Regions from separate parts of the Arthrobacter sp. CG_A4 genome, predicted to be linked through region 1. Evidence: predicted binding sites of a transcription regulator. Region 1 holds the regulator's gene; the other holds the start of a gene.
What was found. Region 1 encodes LexA, which represses DNA repair genes until DNA is damaged. Its sites were predicted from a motif close to TCGAACANNTGTTCGA; they were not measured.
Positions count from the first base shown of each region.

Region 1 (8,024 bases):
GGCAATATGGCCCGGCAACTGCCGGGAAGGTGTTGCGCTCTCGCCTTCAGGCTGGTGCTTCATCCCGCGGACCTGCTAGCGGCGGCCGGCCACGTCAAGGGCCTCGGGCAGTGTGAAGTTGCCGTGGTAGAGGGCCTTGCCCACAATCGCGCCCTCGACGCCGAGCGGCACGAGGGAGCGCAGGACTTTAAGGTCATCGAGGCTGGAAATGCCGCCGGAGGCGACGACGGGCTTGCCGGTCTTCTCGACCATCTGGCGCAGGAGTTCGATGTTGGGGCCCTTGAGGGTGCCGTCTTTGGTCACATCCGTGACGACGTAGCGGGCGCAGCCGGCCTCTTCGAGCCGGCCGAGGACGTCCCAGAGGTCTCCGCCTTCCCTGGTCCAGCCGCGGCCGGCGAGGGTGGTGCCGCGGACGTCCAGGCCGACGGCGATCTTGTCGCCGAAGCGCTCTATCACCCGGGCAGTCCACTCCGGGTTTTCCAGGGCGGCGGTTCCCAGGTTCACCCGGGCAACTCCAAGCTCGAGGGCGTTCGCCAGGGATTCGTCGTCGCGCAGGCCGCCGGAGAGCTCCACCTTGATGTCCAGCCGTCCCACCACTTCGCGGAGCAGTTCCGCGTTGGAGCCCCGGCCGAACGCGGCGTCAAGGTCCACCAGATGGACCCACTCCGCGCCCTGCTGCTGCCAGCTCAGCGCGGCTTCCAGCGGCGTGCCGTAGCTGGTTTCGCTGCCGGCCTCGCCCTGGACGAGGCGGACGGCCTGGCCGTTCACGACGTCGACGGCGGGCAGCAGTTCAAGGACGGGCAGCGGGGTTTCGGTGGTCATCGTGGGATCCTCAGTTTCTCAGCGGATGGCGGTGGTCGGGTTGCTGCCGGCGTGTTGCTGCCGGCGGTTGGCGGGCAGCTAGCCGGCGGGCAGGGTCAGGAGATAGGCGGCCAGCAGCGACATCCCGGCCAGTGCATAGAACACGATCTGGACCCAGCGAGGGCTCTTCTGCTGCCGGAACGACAGCGCCCCGCCAATCAGTAGCCCGGCGAGGCCCATAAGCACTATCGACCACATTTAGGCGGTCGCTTCCGGCGCGGCGGCTTCCGCTTTGACGTCCGGGACAGCAGCGGTCCCGGAGCCGTTGCGCAGGCCCTCGACCCAGTTGCGCAACAGGCGCGCCCCGGCGTCACCGGACTTCTCCGGGTGGAACTGGGTGGCGCAGAGAGGGCCGTTTTCCACGGCCGCGATGAACGGGGCACCGTGCTCGGACCAGGTGACCAGAGGCGCCGTCATGCGGGGCTGGATCACGTCGAAGTCCCAGTGCTGCACACCGTAGGAGTGCACGAAGTAGAAGCGCTCGCTCTCGACACCGGCGAAGAGCTGGGAACCGGCCGGCACGGACACAGTGTTCCAACCCATGTGCGGTACCACTTCGGCCGGCAGCAGCTCGACTTTGCCGGGCCACTCCCCCATGCCCGGGGCCTCGGTGCCGTGCTCCACGCCGGCCTCGAACAGGATCTGGAGCCCGACGCAGATGGCCAGCACCGGCCGGCCACCGGCAACGCGGCGTCCGATCATGCGGATGGCGTCAACGGCTTTGAGCTCGCGCATGACAGTTTCGAAGGCGCCGACTCCCGGGACGACGAGGCCATCGGCGTTAAGTACGTCCTCCGGCTTGGCGCTGAGGATGACCTCGGCCCCGGCGCGCTCGAGCGCGCGAACGGCCGAGCGGATGTTGCCGGAGCCGTAGTCCAGCACCGTGACGGTGGGCTTACCCTCGGGCGAGACGGGCTTCCTGCCGGCGTCGGGGTTGATGATGGCGCCGTCCTGCAGCACCTTGCCGGTCACAGCGCACCCTTGGTGGAGGGGATTCCCTCAACGCGCGGATCGGATTCTATGGCCGCACGCAGGGCGCGGGCGAAGGCCTTGAACTGGGCCTCGACGATGTGGTGCGGATCCCGGCCGGCGGTCACGTTCATGTGCAGGCAGATCCCGGCGTGCAGTGTGATCGCCTCGAAGACGTGGCGGGTCAGGGAACCGGTGAAGTGACCGCCGATCAGGTGATATTCCTGGCCGGCGGGCTCCCCTGCGTGCACGAGGTAAGGGCGCCCGGAAACATCGACAACGGCGTGCGCCAGGGCTTCGTCCAGGGGAACCGTGGCCTCGCCGAAGCGCCGGATGCCTGCCTTGTTGCCCAGTGCTGTGCGCAGGACCTCGCCGAGAGTGATGGCAACATCCTCCACCGTGTGGTGCACGTCGATGTGGGTGTCCCCCGTCGCCTTGACTGTCATGTCGATCAGCGAGTGCTTGCTCAGCGCCGTCAGCATGTGGTCGTAGAACGGAACCGAGGTGCTGATATCCGAGACGCCGGTGCCGTCCAGATTAATCTCGACCAGGACAGTTGACTCGCTGGTGGTCCGTTCCATACGCGCGGTCCGCCCCAGTGCAGCGGTTGATCCGGTGTTGCTCATGTTGAGGTGTCCTTTGGCTGAAGGCGGGGTGTAGGGCTTGCGGCGCCGGACTCGCGGGCGGGGGTTGCGGGCTCCGCGCTCAAGTCTAGGCCTGCTGTGCTGCGCGGCTGGTCAGTATCCTCTCAAGGGCTTCGAGGAAGGCTGTGGTTTCCGTCTCAGTGCCGGCAGTGACACGCAGGTGCCCGGGGATGCCGACGTCGCGGATCAGTACCCCGGCGTCCAGAAGTTCCTGCCAGGTCTCGTGCGAATCCCCGAGGCCGCCGAAGAAGACGTAGTTGGATTCGGAGGCCGCGGGTTTGAGCCCCATCCGCTGCAGTTCGGAGACTATCCGGTCACGCTGGCGCTTGATGTCCTGGACGTCGGCCATGAGCGCGGTCCGGTGGTTTAGCGCGGCCAGGCCTGTCGCCTGCGTGATGGCGGACAGGTGGTACGGCAGCCGGACGAGGCGCAGGGCGTCGGCGACTTCGGGGGCCGCCGCCATGTAGCCCAGCCGTGCGCCCGCGAGGGCAAACGCCTTGCTCATGGTGCGCGAGACAATCAGCCGCTCCCGGCCTGGCAGCAGCGTGAGGGCGCTCGGCGTGCCGTCGTGGGCGAACTCGTGGTAAGCCTCGTCAACGATCACCACGGCCTGGCTGGCTTCGCCCGCTTCATAGACCGCTGCCACGACGTCGAGGCCAAGCCCGGTGCCGGTGGGGTTGTTCGGGGAGCACAGGAACACAATATTGGGCTGCAGTTCACGGACCTGGCGGGCTGCCGATTCGGCACTGAGGCCGTAGCCCTCGGCGCGGACCCCGGCGATGTATTCCGTGTCCGTCCCGGCGGCCAGCAGCGGGTACATGGAGTAGGTTGGAGGGAAGCCGAGGGCGGTACGGCCCGGTCCGCCGAAGGCCTGGAGGATCTGTTGGAGGACCTCGTTGGATCCGTTGGCTGCCCAGATGTTCTCCGCACCCAGGCCATGCCCGAGGTAGTCCGCCAGGGCTCCGCGCAGTTCGGTGAACTCCCGATCCGGATATCGGTTGAGTCCGGCTGCCGCGATGGTCACGGCCTCGGAAATCGCGGCGCGGACATCGGCCGGCACACCATGGGTGTTCTCGTTGACGTTCAGCAGGATCGGCACCTCCAACTGCGGTGCACCGTACGGGCTCAGCCCGCGCAGATTGGTCCGGAGGGGGAGTCGATTCAGGCGTTCTAACTGGTCAGTCACTCAACTAGTTTAAGCGAGACGGCGACGAGCCCTGAAACTGCGACGCCTGACGGACTGCACCAGTGATGTTACTTGGCCGGAACGACCAGTGACTGGCCTGGAACCACGCGGGCCGCCTCGAGGTTGTTGAGCTGGAGAATGTCGGCCACCACATCGCGGGGGTCACGCTCCGGAGCCACTGTTCCGGCGATCGCCCACAGCGAGTCTCCGGGCTGGACGGTGACCGAAACAGCCGGGGTCAACCGCAGATCGGCGGCGGACTCGGAGGCCCTGGCCGGCGCATTGAGAAAGCCGCTGAAGGAGAGAATAAGGGCGGCCAGCAGGATAAGGGGAACGCCGAAAAAGACGAAGCGTCCGCGCCTGGTCAACCGCAGCGGCGCCTGCCTGGTGCGGGCCGCGGAGCCGTGCCCGCGGAGTGAACGACCATCGCCGGATACCTCTCCGCGGTCATTTGTGTAGCCGAATGTGTCGTGAAACGCGCTTGATGCTGACATGAACTGAGCCCTCCTGGACCATACGGTGCCGCCCGGCGTACTGCACGTACTTGCCGCCAACCGGCCTAACCTTCGAACATAGAACCGAACGTCGTGCCCTGTCCGAACATCGCTGGAGTCGAACACATATTCGAACTTCGCTAGTTCTGTTTTAGCACTTATCGACGAACATTGTCGAGACTCGCTAGAACAAATGTTTGAAAAACTGCTGCGGCTGGCCTACGTTGGAGTCACAGGACAACCGCATCTGCAGTTGATCAGCAGGGTCTGACAAAGTCCGACAAACAGAGCCGTACGTTGCGGCAACTGCAGCGACGACAGCCGGGCATAAGGGAAAGGCGTTGGCGAATATGGCAGCACAAGCCACCGGCGGCAGGGCCAGCCAGCGGAACCCGCAGGCAGCCCGGCCCCCGAAGAGCCTCACCATCCGGCAAAAGAAGATCCTGGAAACCATCCAGCGCTCGGTATCGGAGAACGGCTACCCGCCGTCCATGCGTGAGATTGGCGACTTGGTTGGACTGGCAAGCCTCTCCAGCGTCACCCACCAGTTGTCCCAGCTCGAGAAGCTGGGCTACCTGAGGCGCGACCCCAAGCGTCCGCGTGCCATGGAAGTGCTCATGCCGCTGACCCTGGATGAGGGGGCCACCAGGATTTCAGGAGCCGGGAAACCGAGCGGCCTGCGCTCCGTGGGCGGGTTGTCCGTCTCCGAGCTCACCAGCGCCACGGATACCGCTATGGTGCCGCTCGTGGGCCGGATCGCTGCCGGCGGCCCTATTCTCGCCGACCAGGTGGTCGAGGACGTGATGCCGCTGCCGCGCCAGCTGGTGGGTCATGGTGAGCTTTTTATGCTCAAAGTCGCAGGCGATTCGATGATCGACGCCGCCATCTGCGACGGCGACTGGGTGGTGGTACGCCGGCAGAGCGACGCCGTCAACGGCGACATCGTGGCCGCTCTGCTGGACGACGAAGCGACGGTCAAGACCTTCCGCCAACGCGACGGCCACATGTGGCTGTTGCCGCAGAATACCCAGTACGAGCCCATCCTCGGCGATCACGCCGTCATCATGGGCAAGGTGGTCTCGGTCCTCCGCTCCCTCTAGCTAAAATCAGATACCGGCTCTGACGCTCGCTCACCTTTCGCGGTGGACAACAGAACGCTTCCTCACTTTTCGGTTTGACCGTAAATGCTCCGTCACATCATGTGACGGAGCATTTACCTTTGGCACTCAGAATCGGAGTGCTCCCTGTTTCGGGTCTTTCGCCGAAGTCCGCCGACTCGGGGTGGGCTAATACGAGCGGGCACTGGGACACGACACGCAATCTTTCCTGCGACGCGCAGATGTCGTGGCGCTACCGGAATACCCGTAGCGCCAGGGCATTTGCGCGTCGCAAGGATAAATGCGCCGCGTCAGCAGCCCGGCACCGGAAGTCCGCGGAGTCCAGGCGCTGCCGTCGCCCGCGGGCCGGAGCAAGTGGGCGGGAACGCCGCGACCCGGGCCGGGGCGTTCCACCCGGAATCCCTGAATGGCAGCGACTACGCGGCCGGTTGCCCGGATTCTTTGGCGAGGCGTTCCAGCGCAGCAAAGGCTATCGCGGGATCGGTGGTGGGCCAGAACGGCGGAAGTGCGGCGCGGAGGAATCCCCCGTACCGTTCCGTGGATAGCCGTGAGTCCAGCACCGCCACCACTCCTTTGTCCGTCGTCGTCCGGATCAGCCGCCCGGCGCCCTGTGCCAGCCGGATCGCGGCGTGGGTCGCCGACACGCTCATAAAGCCGTTGCCGCCGGCCTGGGCCACCGCCCTGGACCGCGCCGTCATCAACGGGTCGTCCGGCCTCGGAAAGGGGATCCGGTCGATCACGACCAGCCGGCAGGAGTCGCCCGGGACGTCAACGCCCTGCCACAGCGACATAGTCCCGAAGAGGCAGGTGTCCGGCTCGTCGGCGAACTGCCGCACGAGCGCGGTCATGGTTGAGTCTCCCTGGCAGAGAATGCTCAGCTCCAACCGCGGCCGCATGGCCTCGGCGGCGTCTTCGGCGGCGCGGCGGGAGGAAAACAGGCATAAGGCCCCGCCGCCGGAGGCCCGGATCAGTTTCTCCAGCTCATCAAGCGCTTCCGGGGAGGTGCCGCGGCCGGGTTTGGGCAGGTGCTTCGCAACGTAAAGAATCCCCTGCTTGGGGTATTCAAACGGCGAGCCGACGTCGACGCCGGTCCAGCTGGGCGCGCCGGGGCCGACCAGTCCAAGGCCGCCGGCGGCCGGTTCAAACGCCGAGCCGATCGCCAGGGTCGCCGAGGTCAGGATTACCGTGTGGTCCGCGAACAGGCCCTCGCGCAGCCGGCCGGCGACGCTCAGCGGCGCCACGTTGATCAGCGCCGGAGCGGACTCGTCCGGCTGGGAGTACCCCTGCGCCGGGTCGAAGGTGCTGGTGCGGGAAAACCACACCACTTCACGGTTTTCCCGGGCCGCGAGCAGCCGTTCGCAGAGTTCCAGGATGACCATGAGCCGGGAGCGGGCGAGCTGACGTCCGCCGTCGGCCGTGTTGGCGCTGTCCCCCTTGGAATCGGACAGCCCGGCGCGGCAGGCATCACGCAACTGGTCCACACAGTCCAGCTGTTCGCTGTTGAGGCCGTTAGGCATAAGTCCGCCGGGGACGCCTTCAATGGCGAGTTCGAGGTTGGCCGCTGCATTGCTCAGCGCGTCAACGGTAATGCCGGTGTGCTTCCGCGCCCCTGAAGCGGCAACATTCACCATCGCCACGGAGAGCTGCCCGGACACGGCGCCGGTGACGCGGTCCTGGAGTTCGTGCGCCTCGTCAACCACCACGACGTCGTACTCGGGCAGCACGGCGAGGCCCTCGAAGGCGCTGACGGCCAGCATGGCGTGGTTAGTGACGACGACGTCGGCGTCTGCGGCGTTCTGCCGGGCCAGTTCACTGAAACATTCGCCCGCCAGCGGACATTTCTGCGCCCCGAGGCATTCCATCGAGGTGACGGATACCTGGCGCCAGGCGCGGTCGGTCACGCCGGGCATCAGCTCGTCGCGGTCGCCCGAGGCGGTCGCCTCGGCCCATTCGCGGAGCCGGACTACTTCCTTGCCCAGCTGGGAGGACGCGCCGCCCATGGCCGCGGCAAAATGCGGGACGGACGTGTCCTCGCCGAGGGAGAAGAGCTGGCCCTCGGAGGGCTCCTCGGAGGGGAAACCGCCGTCGAGCTTGTGCCGGCAGACGTAGTTGGAGCGGCCCTTGACCAGGGCGACCTTGACGGGCCGCTCCAGGGCAGGGGTGATGGTCTTGAGCAGCCGGGGCAGGTCGCGGCCCACGATCTGGGTCTGGAGGGCCAGGGTGGCGGTGGAGACGAGGGTTGGTTTCTGGCTGACCAGCGAATGGGCGATCAGCGGGACCAGGTAGGCGAGGGACTTGCCCGTGCCGGTGCCGGCCTGGACCAGCAGGTGGTCTCCGCTGTCGATCGCGCGCGCCACCTGCCGGGCCATTTCATGCTGGCCGTCACGGCTCTGGCCGCCCATGCCGGAAACTGCCCGGTCGAGGAGGTCAATGACGAACTCCTCGCCGTGCGGCTGGACTCTACCCACCGCCTTTTTTGCTGCCGGCCCGTGTCCGTCAGCTCCGTCAGGATTTTCACCAGCCCGGGTCCCGCCGGCAGATCCGTCGCCGGCACAGTCGTTCCCTGCGGAGTCGTCCCCGGCGGGGCCTGCCCGCTCCGGGTCCGGCCCCGTCACCGCTGCCTCAGTCATTGCTGATAAACGAATCCAGTTCAGCAGCGAATCCTTCGCGCACCATTACGACGGCCCGGGTGCCGGATTCCCCGTGGTCGAGGCTGAGAATCTCGGCGTCGGTCTCGTGCAACTTGCTGAGC
Region 1 is NZ_JAXCID010000014.1:46,329-54,352, forward strand. Features, by position in the region: gene RCH07_RS08050 (SseB family protein) at 1-63, opposite strand, end outside; gene priA (bifunctional 1-(5-phosphoribosyl)-5-((5-phosphoribosylamino)methylideneamino)imidazole-4-carboxamide isomerase/phosphoribosylanthranilate isomerase PriA) at 76-822, opposite strand; gene RCH07_RS08060 (hypothetical protein) at 901-1,059, opposite strand; gene hisH (imidazole glycerol phosphate synthase subunit HisH) at 1,060-1,833, opposite strand; gene hisB (imidazoleglycerol-phosphate dehydratase HisB) at 1,830-2,456, opposite strand; gene RCH07_RS08075 (histidinol-phosphate transaminase) at 2,542-3,660, opposite strand; gene RCH07_RS08080 (LysM peptidoglycan-binding domain-containing protein) at 3,729-4,154, opposite strand; gene lexA (transcriptional repressor LexA) at 4,505-5,254, shown strand; gene RCH07_RS08090 (ATP-dependent DNA helicase) at 5,689-7,902, opposite strand; gene hflX (GTPase HflX) at 7,895-8,024, opposite strand, start outside.

Region 2 (8,024 bases), on a different contig from region 1:
GCCAGGAAGGCTGCCGTGTGGCTCTCCGTGGACCTCGCCACCTGCTCCGGGGTGCCGGTGGCCACGATGCGGCCGCCGCCGGACCCGCCGTCGGGCCCGAGATCAACCACCCAGTCCGCGCTCTTGATGACGTCGAGGTTGTGCTCGATCGTGATGACGGTGTTGCCCTTGTCCACGAGGCCCTGGAGCACCAGGAGGAGCTTCCGGATGTCCTCGAAGTGCAGGCCCGTGGTGGGTTCGTCCAGCACGTAGATGCTGCGCCCGTTGGAGCGTTTCTGCAGCTCCGCCGCGAGCTTCACGCGCTGGGCCTCGCCGCCGGAGAGCGTGGTGGCGGGCTGGCCCAGCCGGACGTAGCCGAGTCCGACGTCGACCAGGGTGGACAGGTGCCGGGCGATCGGCGAGAACGCCGCGAAAAACTCGGCGCCTTCCTCGATGGGCATGTTCAGGACATCGGCGATGGTCTTGCCCTTGTAGTGGACTTCCAGGGTTTCGCGGTTGTAGCGGGCACCGTGGCAGACCTCGCAGGGCACGTAGACATCCGGCAGGAAGTTCATTTCGATCTTCAGCGTGCCGTCGCCGGAGCAGGCCTCGCAGCGGCCGCCCTTGACGTTGAAAGAGAACCGGCCCGGCAGGTAACCGCGGACCTTGGCCTCCGTGGTCTCGGCGAAGAGCTTGCGGATGTTGTCAAAGACGCCCGTGTAGGTGGCCGGGTTGGAACGCGGGGTGCGGCCGATGGGGCTCTGGTCGACGTGCACCACCTTGTCGAGGTGCTCGAGGCCCTGGATGGACTTGTGCCGCCCGGCCACCTGCTTGGCGCCGTTGAGCTTGTTGGCCAGGACCTTGTACAGGATCTCGTTGACCAGGGTGGACTTGCCGGAGCCGCTGACGCCGGTCACCGCGGTGAACAGGCCCAGCGGGAACGTGGCATCCACGTTCAGGAGGTTGTGCTCCTTGGCACCGACCACCTTGAGCTCGCGCTTCTTGTCGTATTTGCGCCGCTTTTTGGGGATCTCGATCTTCTTGCGGCCGGAGAGGTAGTCGCCCGTGAGGGATTCGGTGTTCTCCAGCAGTCCCTGGTAGGAACCGGAGTGCACCACCATGCCGCCGTGTTCGCCGGCGCCCGGTCCGATGTCGACCACCCAGTCGGCTTCCTGGATGGTGTCCTCGTCGTGCTCCACCACGATCAGGGTGTTGCCGAGGTCCCGCAGCCGGGTGAGCGTCTCGATCAGGCGGCGGTTGTCCCGTTGGTGCAGCCCGATGGAGGGCTCGTCAAGGACGTAGAGCACGCCTACGAGGCCGGAGCCGATCTGGGTGGCCAGCCGGATGCGCTGGGCTTCGCCGCCGGACAGGGTGCCGGAGGGCCGTTCCAGGTTCAGGTACTCCAGGCCGACGTCGAGCAGGAAGGTCAGGCGGGCCTGTATCTCTTTGAGGACCTGGTGGGCGATCTGGGATTCGCGGCCGGTGAGCACCAGGTTGTCGAGGAAGTGCGCACAATCGCGCATCGGCAGGGCCGCGACGGCGGCAATGGACTTCCCGTTGATCAGCACCGAGAGCGACGCCGGGTTCAGCCGGGCGCCGTTGCAGGCCGGGCACGGGATCTGCCGCATGTATTCCTCATAACGGTCCCGGGCCTTGTCGGAGTCGGTTTCGAGGTGCTTCCGGTGGACGTACTGGATGACGCCTTCGAAGCCGGTACTGTACTTGCGCTCGCGGCCGAAGCGGTTGCGGTACTGCACCACCACCTTGTGGTCCTTGCCGTGCAGCACCGTTTGGCGGGTGTCCTCGGAAAGCTTGTCCCACGGGGTCTTCATCGAGAACCCGAGTTCCTTGGCAAGTCCGCCGAGCAGCCGGTTCCAGTATTCCGTCGTCGCCGTCCCGAGCGACCACGGCGCGATGGCGCCCTCAGCGAGGGAGAGTTCGCCGTTCGGAATGATGAGTTCCTCATCGACTTCGAGCTTCGTGCCGATGCCGCTGCAGGCGGAGCAGGCGCCGAAGGGGTTGTTGAACGAGAAGGAGCGGGGCTCGATTTCGTCGATGGCGAGGGGGTGCTCATTGGGGCAGGCCAGGTGCTCAGAGAACGCCCGGATCCGTTCCGGGTGGTCCGCGTCGAGATCGACGAATTCGGCAAGGATCCGTCCCTCCGCCAGGCCGAGGGCGGTTTCCACCGAGTCGGTGAGGCGCTGGCTGATGCCGTCTTTCACCACGAGCCGGTCCACCACCACTTCGATGGTGTGCTTGAACTGCTTGCCGAGCTTGGGCGGATCGCTCAGCTGGATCAGCTTGTCATCAACCCGGGCGCGTGAGTAGCCCTTCGCCGTAAGCTCCTTAAACAGCTCGACGAACTCGCCCTTACGGCCCCGGACGACGGGGGCCAGGACCTGGAAACGGGTGCCCGCCGGCAATTCCAGCAGCTGATCCACGATCTGCTGCGGGGTCTGCTTCGCGACGGGTTCCCCGCACATGGGGCAGTGCGGGCGGCCGACACGGGCCCACAGCAGGCGCATGTAGTCGTAGATCTCGGTGATGGTGCCCACCGTGGAGCGGGGATTCTTGCTCGTGGACTTCTGGTCGATGGACACCGCGGGTGAGAGGCCCTCGATGAAGTCGACGTCGGGCTTGTCCACCTGGCCAAGGAACTGCCGGGCGTAGGCGGAGAGCGATTCGACGTAGCGGCGCTGGCCCTCGGCGAAGATGGTGTCGAAGGCGAGGGAGGACTTTCCGGATCCTGAGAGCCCGGTGAAGACAATCATGGAGTCGCGCGGCAGGTCGAGGTCCACGTTGCGGAGGTTGTGCTCGCGCGCTCCTTTGACGATGAGGCGTGACATGTCCGGTCGCTTCACCTCGGGGCGGGCATCGATCACGCGGCCCGGTTGTGCGGCTCGCACCGGAACCGCGACCATCGGAACTGCACTCCCCGGAACTGCGCTCTCCGGAACTGCGGGGGTCTGGGAATCAACGGCTGGATGTTCAGCTACGGCTTTAGGCACGCTACTAATGCTAATCGAAAACTTCTTCGAATATCCATTCCCGGCTGTGTCCCGGGCCGGGGAAACCCGCCCCGTGTGCTACCGGTGCTGCTCGCGGTCGTACGCGGCTGCGAGCAACTGCACGGCCTCAGCGAAGCTCGCGCCCCGGGTCTTCGCCGCGGCGGCGAACTCGGCCGCGGCGGCGGACAGGGAGCTCCAGGCCTCATCCCGGGCGCAGACCACCGTCCCGTTCCGGCCCCGGGTGATCACGACGCCGGCACCCTCGAGTTCCTTGTAGGCGCGCGCCACGGTATGCGGCGCGACGCCCAGCTCGCCGGCGAGGCTGCGCACCGCCGGGAGCCTGGTTCCGGCCGGCAGTGTTCCGCGGTCTGCCCGTTCAATGACAGTAAGCCTGAGCTGTTCGAAGAGGGGCACGGAGCTGGCCGGGTTGGGCCGCCAGGCACCGGGAAAGGGTGTGGCCGAGGTCACTGCGGGGCTCACTGTTCCGGCCCGCCCGGTCCTTGCGGCTGTTCGCGGCCAGCGAACTGCGCCTCATACAATTTCGGGTAAAGCCCGCCCCCGACCATAAGCTCCCGATGGGTTCCGCGTTCAACGATCCGTCCTTGGTCCATGACCAGAATTAGATCAGCGTCGCGGACGGTGGACAAGCGGTGGGCAATTACGAAGCTGGTCCGGCCTTGCCGGAGCCGATGCATCGCCTGGCGGATTTGGGCCTCGGTCCGGCTGTCAACGGAGCTGGTGGCCTCGTCGAGAACCAGGATGCTGCGCGCCGCCAGTTGCGCCCGGGCGATTGAGATGAGCTGGCGCTGCCCGCGGCTCAGCGTGTCGCCGTCGTTGCCGAGCATCGTGGCGTAGCCGGCCGGCAGGGCCCGGACGAACTGGTCCACGTGGCTGGCCTGCGCCGCGGCGACGATCTCGGCGTCGCTGGCGCCGGGGCGGCCGTACTCGATGTTTTCCCGGATGCTGCCGGTGAAAAGCCAGGCGTCCTGCAGCACCGTGGCGAAGGCGGCCCGCAGCTCATCCCGCGACAGCCCTGCGATGTCCGCCCCGTCGACGGTGATCCGGCCCGAATCCAGCTCGTAGAACCGCATCAGGAGGTTCACCACCGTGGTCTTGCCGGCGCCCGTCTGGCCGACGATCGCCACGGTCTGCCCCGGCTCCACGGTGAAGGAGAGGTCCCGGACGACCGGGGTGTCCGGGCTGTAGCCGAAGGTGGCGTGCTCGAAGGTGACGCGGCCTTCGGCGCCGGCGCCGGCGCCGGGCGCCGTGATCGGCGCCGGGATCGGCGCTGCGGCCGTGACCGGGCAGTACCCGGCGGCCGCGGCGGGGCGATCGGCCGGGATCTCCGGCGCGTCGAGCAGGGCAAAAACACGCCCGGCGGAGACCAGGCAGGACTGCAGGAGGGTCAGCATGCCGCCGATCTGCCCCATCGGCTGGCTGAAGAGCCTGCTGAACTGGATGAACGCCTGGATGCCGCCGATCGTCATGGCCCCGGCGGTGACCTGGAGCGCCCCCACCACGGCGACGGCGATGTAGTTGAGGTTGGAAACGAAGACCATCAGCGGCTGCACGACGCCGGACATGTACTGGGCGCGGGCGCTGGCCCGGTTAAGCTTGTCGTTGCTGTCCTTGAAGCTGGCGGCGGACGCGTCCTGCCGCCCGAACGCCTTGATCACTTCATGGCCCGTGACGAACTCCTCCAGCTGGGCATGCAACTCCCCGGTACTCGCCCACTGCGCGGTGAAATGCGGCTGCGATTTACGGGCCACCAGCACGGTGATCAGGGTGGAGACCGGGACGGACACCAGCGCGATGACGGCCAGGACCGGTGAAATCCACAGCATCATGGCAAGCGCGCCGGAGAGCATCAGAAGGGACATGATCAGCTGGTTGAGCAGTTGGCTGAGCGCCTGGGAGATATTGTCGACGTCGTTGGTCGCGCGGCTCAGCACGTCCCCGCGGTGCTGTTCGTCGAAGTGACTGGACGGCAGCACATGCAACTTTTCCTCGACCGAGGCCCGGAGATCGTAACTGAGGCGCTGGACGGCCCTGGCCGTCAGGGCACCCTGGATCCAGCTGAACAGGGAGGCGCCGAGGTACATCAGGGATACCACTGCCAGCAGCACCGCGAGTTTCTCCTGGCTGAAGGTGCCGCCAATCACGCCGTCGACGACGACGTCGGTAGCGTCACCCAGCAGCTTGGGTGCTGCCACGTTGAGCGCGACGAAGGCGCAGGTGGCCGCGACGGCGCCGGCCATCCGCCATTTCGACGGGCGGAGGAGACCGAGCAGCCTGCCGGTGGTACCCAAACCGGAAGGTTCCCTGCCCGCGGCAAGGTCATCGGCCAGGGGCCGGTCCCCGGCCTTCGCGGTTGTGGAGGTGACGGCCGGCTGCCCGGCATCGGCATCGGCCAACGCCTCGGCCGACGGCAGGATCCCGGCCTCGAGGGCCGGTTCCCGGCTCACAGAGTCCCCTCCGGGACGAGTTGGGAGGCAGCAATTTCCTGATAGCTCGTGGAGGACTCCATCAGTTCGCTGTGCGTTCCCTGCGCCACAACGCGCCCGTTGTCCAGCACCAGGATCAGGCCGGCGTCTACGATCGTGGATACCCGCTCGGCCACGATCAGCACGGTCGCCGAACCCAGCAGTGGCCCCACGGATTCCCGGAGCCGATAGTCCGTGCCGTAGTCCAGCGCGGAAAAACTGTCGTCGAAGAGGTAGACGGGGGCCTGACGGAGCAGGGCGCGGGCGATGCACAGCCGCTGCCGCTGGCCGCCGGAGAAATTGGTGCCGCCCTGGCTCACGGGCGAGTCCAGCCCCTGCGGGAGCCCGCGGACGAACTCCCCGGCCTGCGCCGTTCCCAGCACCCGCCAGAGCTCTGCGTCGGTGGCGCCCGGCGCCCCCATGCGCAGGTTATCCGCCAGGGTCCCGGTGAACAGGTACGACTGCTGCGGCACGAGGGCGATGAGTCCGCGGAGCGCCGTCAGCGGGAAGTCACGGATGTTGCGGCCGCCGACGCGGATCTCGCCTCCGGTGGCATCCAGGAAACGGGGCAGCAGATTCAGCAGCGTGGTCTTGCCGCTGCCGGTGGCACCAATGATCGCCGTCGTGGTGCCGGGCACCGCCGTGAACGTTACGCCTTCGAGAACAGGCGCTTCGGCGCCGGGGTAGGCAAAGGTGACGCCCCGGAACTCCACGGTGTTTCTGGTGGGGCCCGTGACCGGGCTCCTGCCGGCGTCGACCGCCTCGGCGTCGACCGCCCCGGCATCGGCTGCACCGGGGCCATCCGTGATGGCGGGGGCCGTGTCCAGCACGGCCTGGATGCGTTCGGCGCAGGCGGCGGCACGCGGTGCCGTCATGAACACGTACATGGCCATCATGATCGCAATCAGGATCTGCAGGATGTAGGCGATGAACGCCGTGAGGGCGCCGAGCCGCATCTCGCCGGACTGGATCCGGAAGCCGCCGAACCAGACGACCCCGACCGAGGACAGATTGACCACCAGCATGATCAGCGGCATCATCCCGGCAACGAGCAGCGCCGACTGCGTGTTGTTCCCGGTGAGGTCCTTGTTGGCCCCGTCGAAGCGGCGGATCTCATGGCCCTGGCGGACAAAGCCCCGGATGACGTTGGCGCCGACTATCTGCTCCCGAAGGATCCGGCTGATCCGGTCGATAAGTTCCTGGCCCTGCCGGTAGAGCGGAATGAGACGGCGGACAATCACGGCCATGATGACCGCGAGCACCGGCACTACCGCCGCCACCAGGCCGGAAAGTGCGATGTCCTGGTTCATGGCCAGCACGATGCCGCCGAGGAAGATGGCCGGCGCCGCGATGAGCATGGTGAAGACGAGTACCGCGAGGTTCTGGATCTGCGCGACGTCGTTGGTGGCCCGGGTGACCAGGCTCGGGGCGCCGAAGGCCGCGACTTCCTGGGAGGACAGGGACTGCACTTTGTCGAACAGTTCTTCGCGCAATTTCCGGCCCATCTCCATGGCCACGATGGCGCCCAGATAACCGGCCGCGACGGCGGCCAGGACCTGGACCGCGGCAATGCAGGCCATCCAGGAACCGAGTTGTGGGATCTCCGCGGTATTGCCGCCGACGATCCCGTCGTCGATGATGGCGGCGTTCAGGGTGGGAAGGAGCAGGTTGGCGGTGGTCTGGACGAGCTGCAGCAGGACAATCGCCAGTACGGTCACCTTGCGGGCGGATAACAGCCGCCCCATCAGGCCAAGTAGCACCGAACCTCCATCAATAGATCAGGGCCCGGATCCGGAATCGCGTGGCGGCCGCCCCCACGCCGCCCCGTCATTGTAGCCCCGCCGCGGTGTGCATCGGGGTCACACGGCTGCCGGGATTTTCCATCGGCCGTGAATGACCCCGACACTGCTCAGCTTCGTTTCCGGGCGACGGCAAAAATCCGCCGGAAGGGGAACACCGTTCCGTGCGCGCCGGCCGGGTATGCCCTGGCCAGCCCGGCCGAGTATTCGGCTTCGAACTCGCGGGCATCCCCGGCGGACAAGGCCGCAAGGACGGGGCGGAGTCCCGTGCCGCGGACCCACTCCAGCACGGGGTTCTCCCCCGGGAGCAGCTGCTGGTAGGTGGTCTCCCAGGCGTCGGCGTCACAGCCGGCGTCGAGCATGATCTTCAGGTAGTCAGCGGGCTCCCCCACGACGTCCTCGTGGCGCAGCACCCCGGCGAGCCGGCCGGACCAGGCGCCGGACTCGGCCAGCCCGCGCATCAGCGTGTGCGAGGGGGACGAAAAATTGCCGGGAACCTGCAGCGCGAACCAGGCCCCGGGCTTCAGCGCGGCAAGCCAGCGCGGCAGCAGCTGCCGGTGGCCGGGAACCCATTGCAGGGCGGCGTTGGTGACCACCACGTCGGTCCCCCCGGCCGGCGTCCACCCGGCGATGTCGGCGAGGCTGAACGACAGATTGGGCGCCGTCCCGGCATAGGCGCCGGACCTGGCCAGCATCTCCGGCGAGGAATCCAGGCCCACAATCCGGGCCTCGGGCCAACGGTCCGCGAGTGTGGC
Region 2 is NZ_JAXCID010000058.1:3,705-11,728, forward strand. Features, by position in the region: gene uvrA (excinuclease ABC subunit UvrA) at 1-2,825, opposite strand, end outside; gene RCH07_RS17710 (GntR family transcriptional regulator) at 3,066-3,455, opposite strand; gene RCH07_RS17715 (ABC transporter ATP-binding protein) at 3,464-5,245, opposite strand; gene RCH07_RS17720 (ABC transporter ATP-binding protein) at 5,449-7,215, opposite strand; gene RCH07_RS17725 (trans-aconitate 2-methyltransferase) at 7,380-8,024, opposite strand, start outside.
Region 2: a site for LexA is predicted at 3,002-3,017, ahead of uvrA (excinuclease ABC subunit UvrA). Genes of this name have one in related genera too.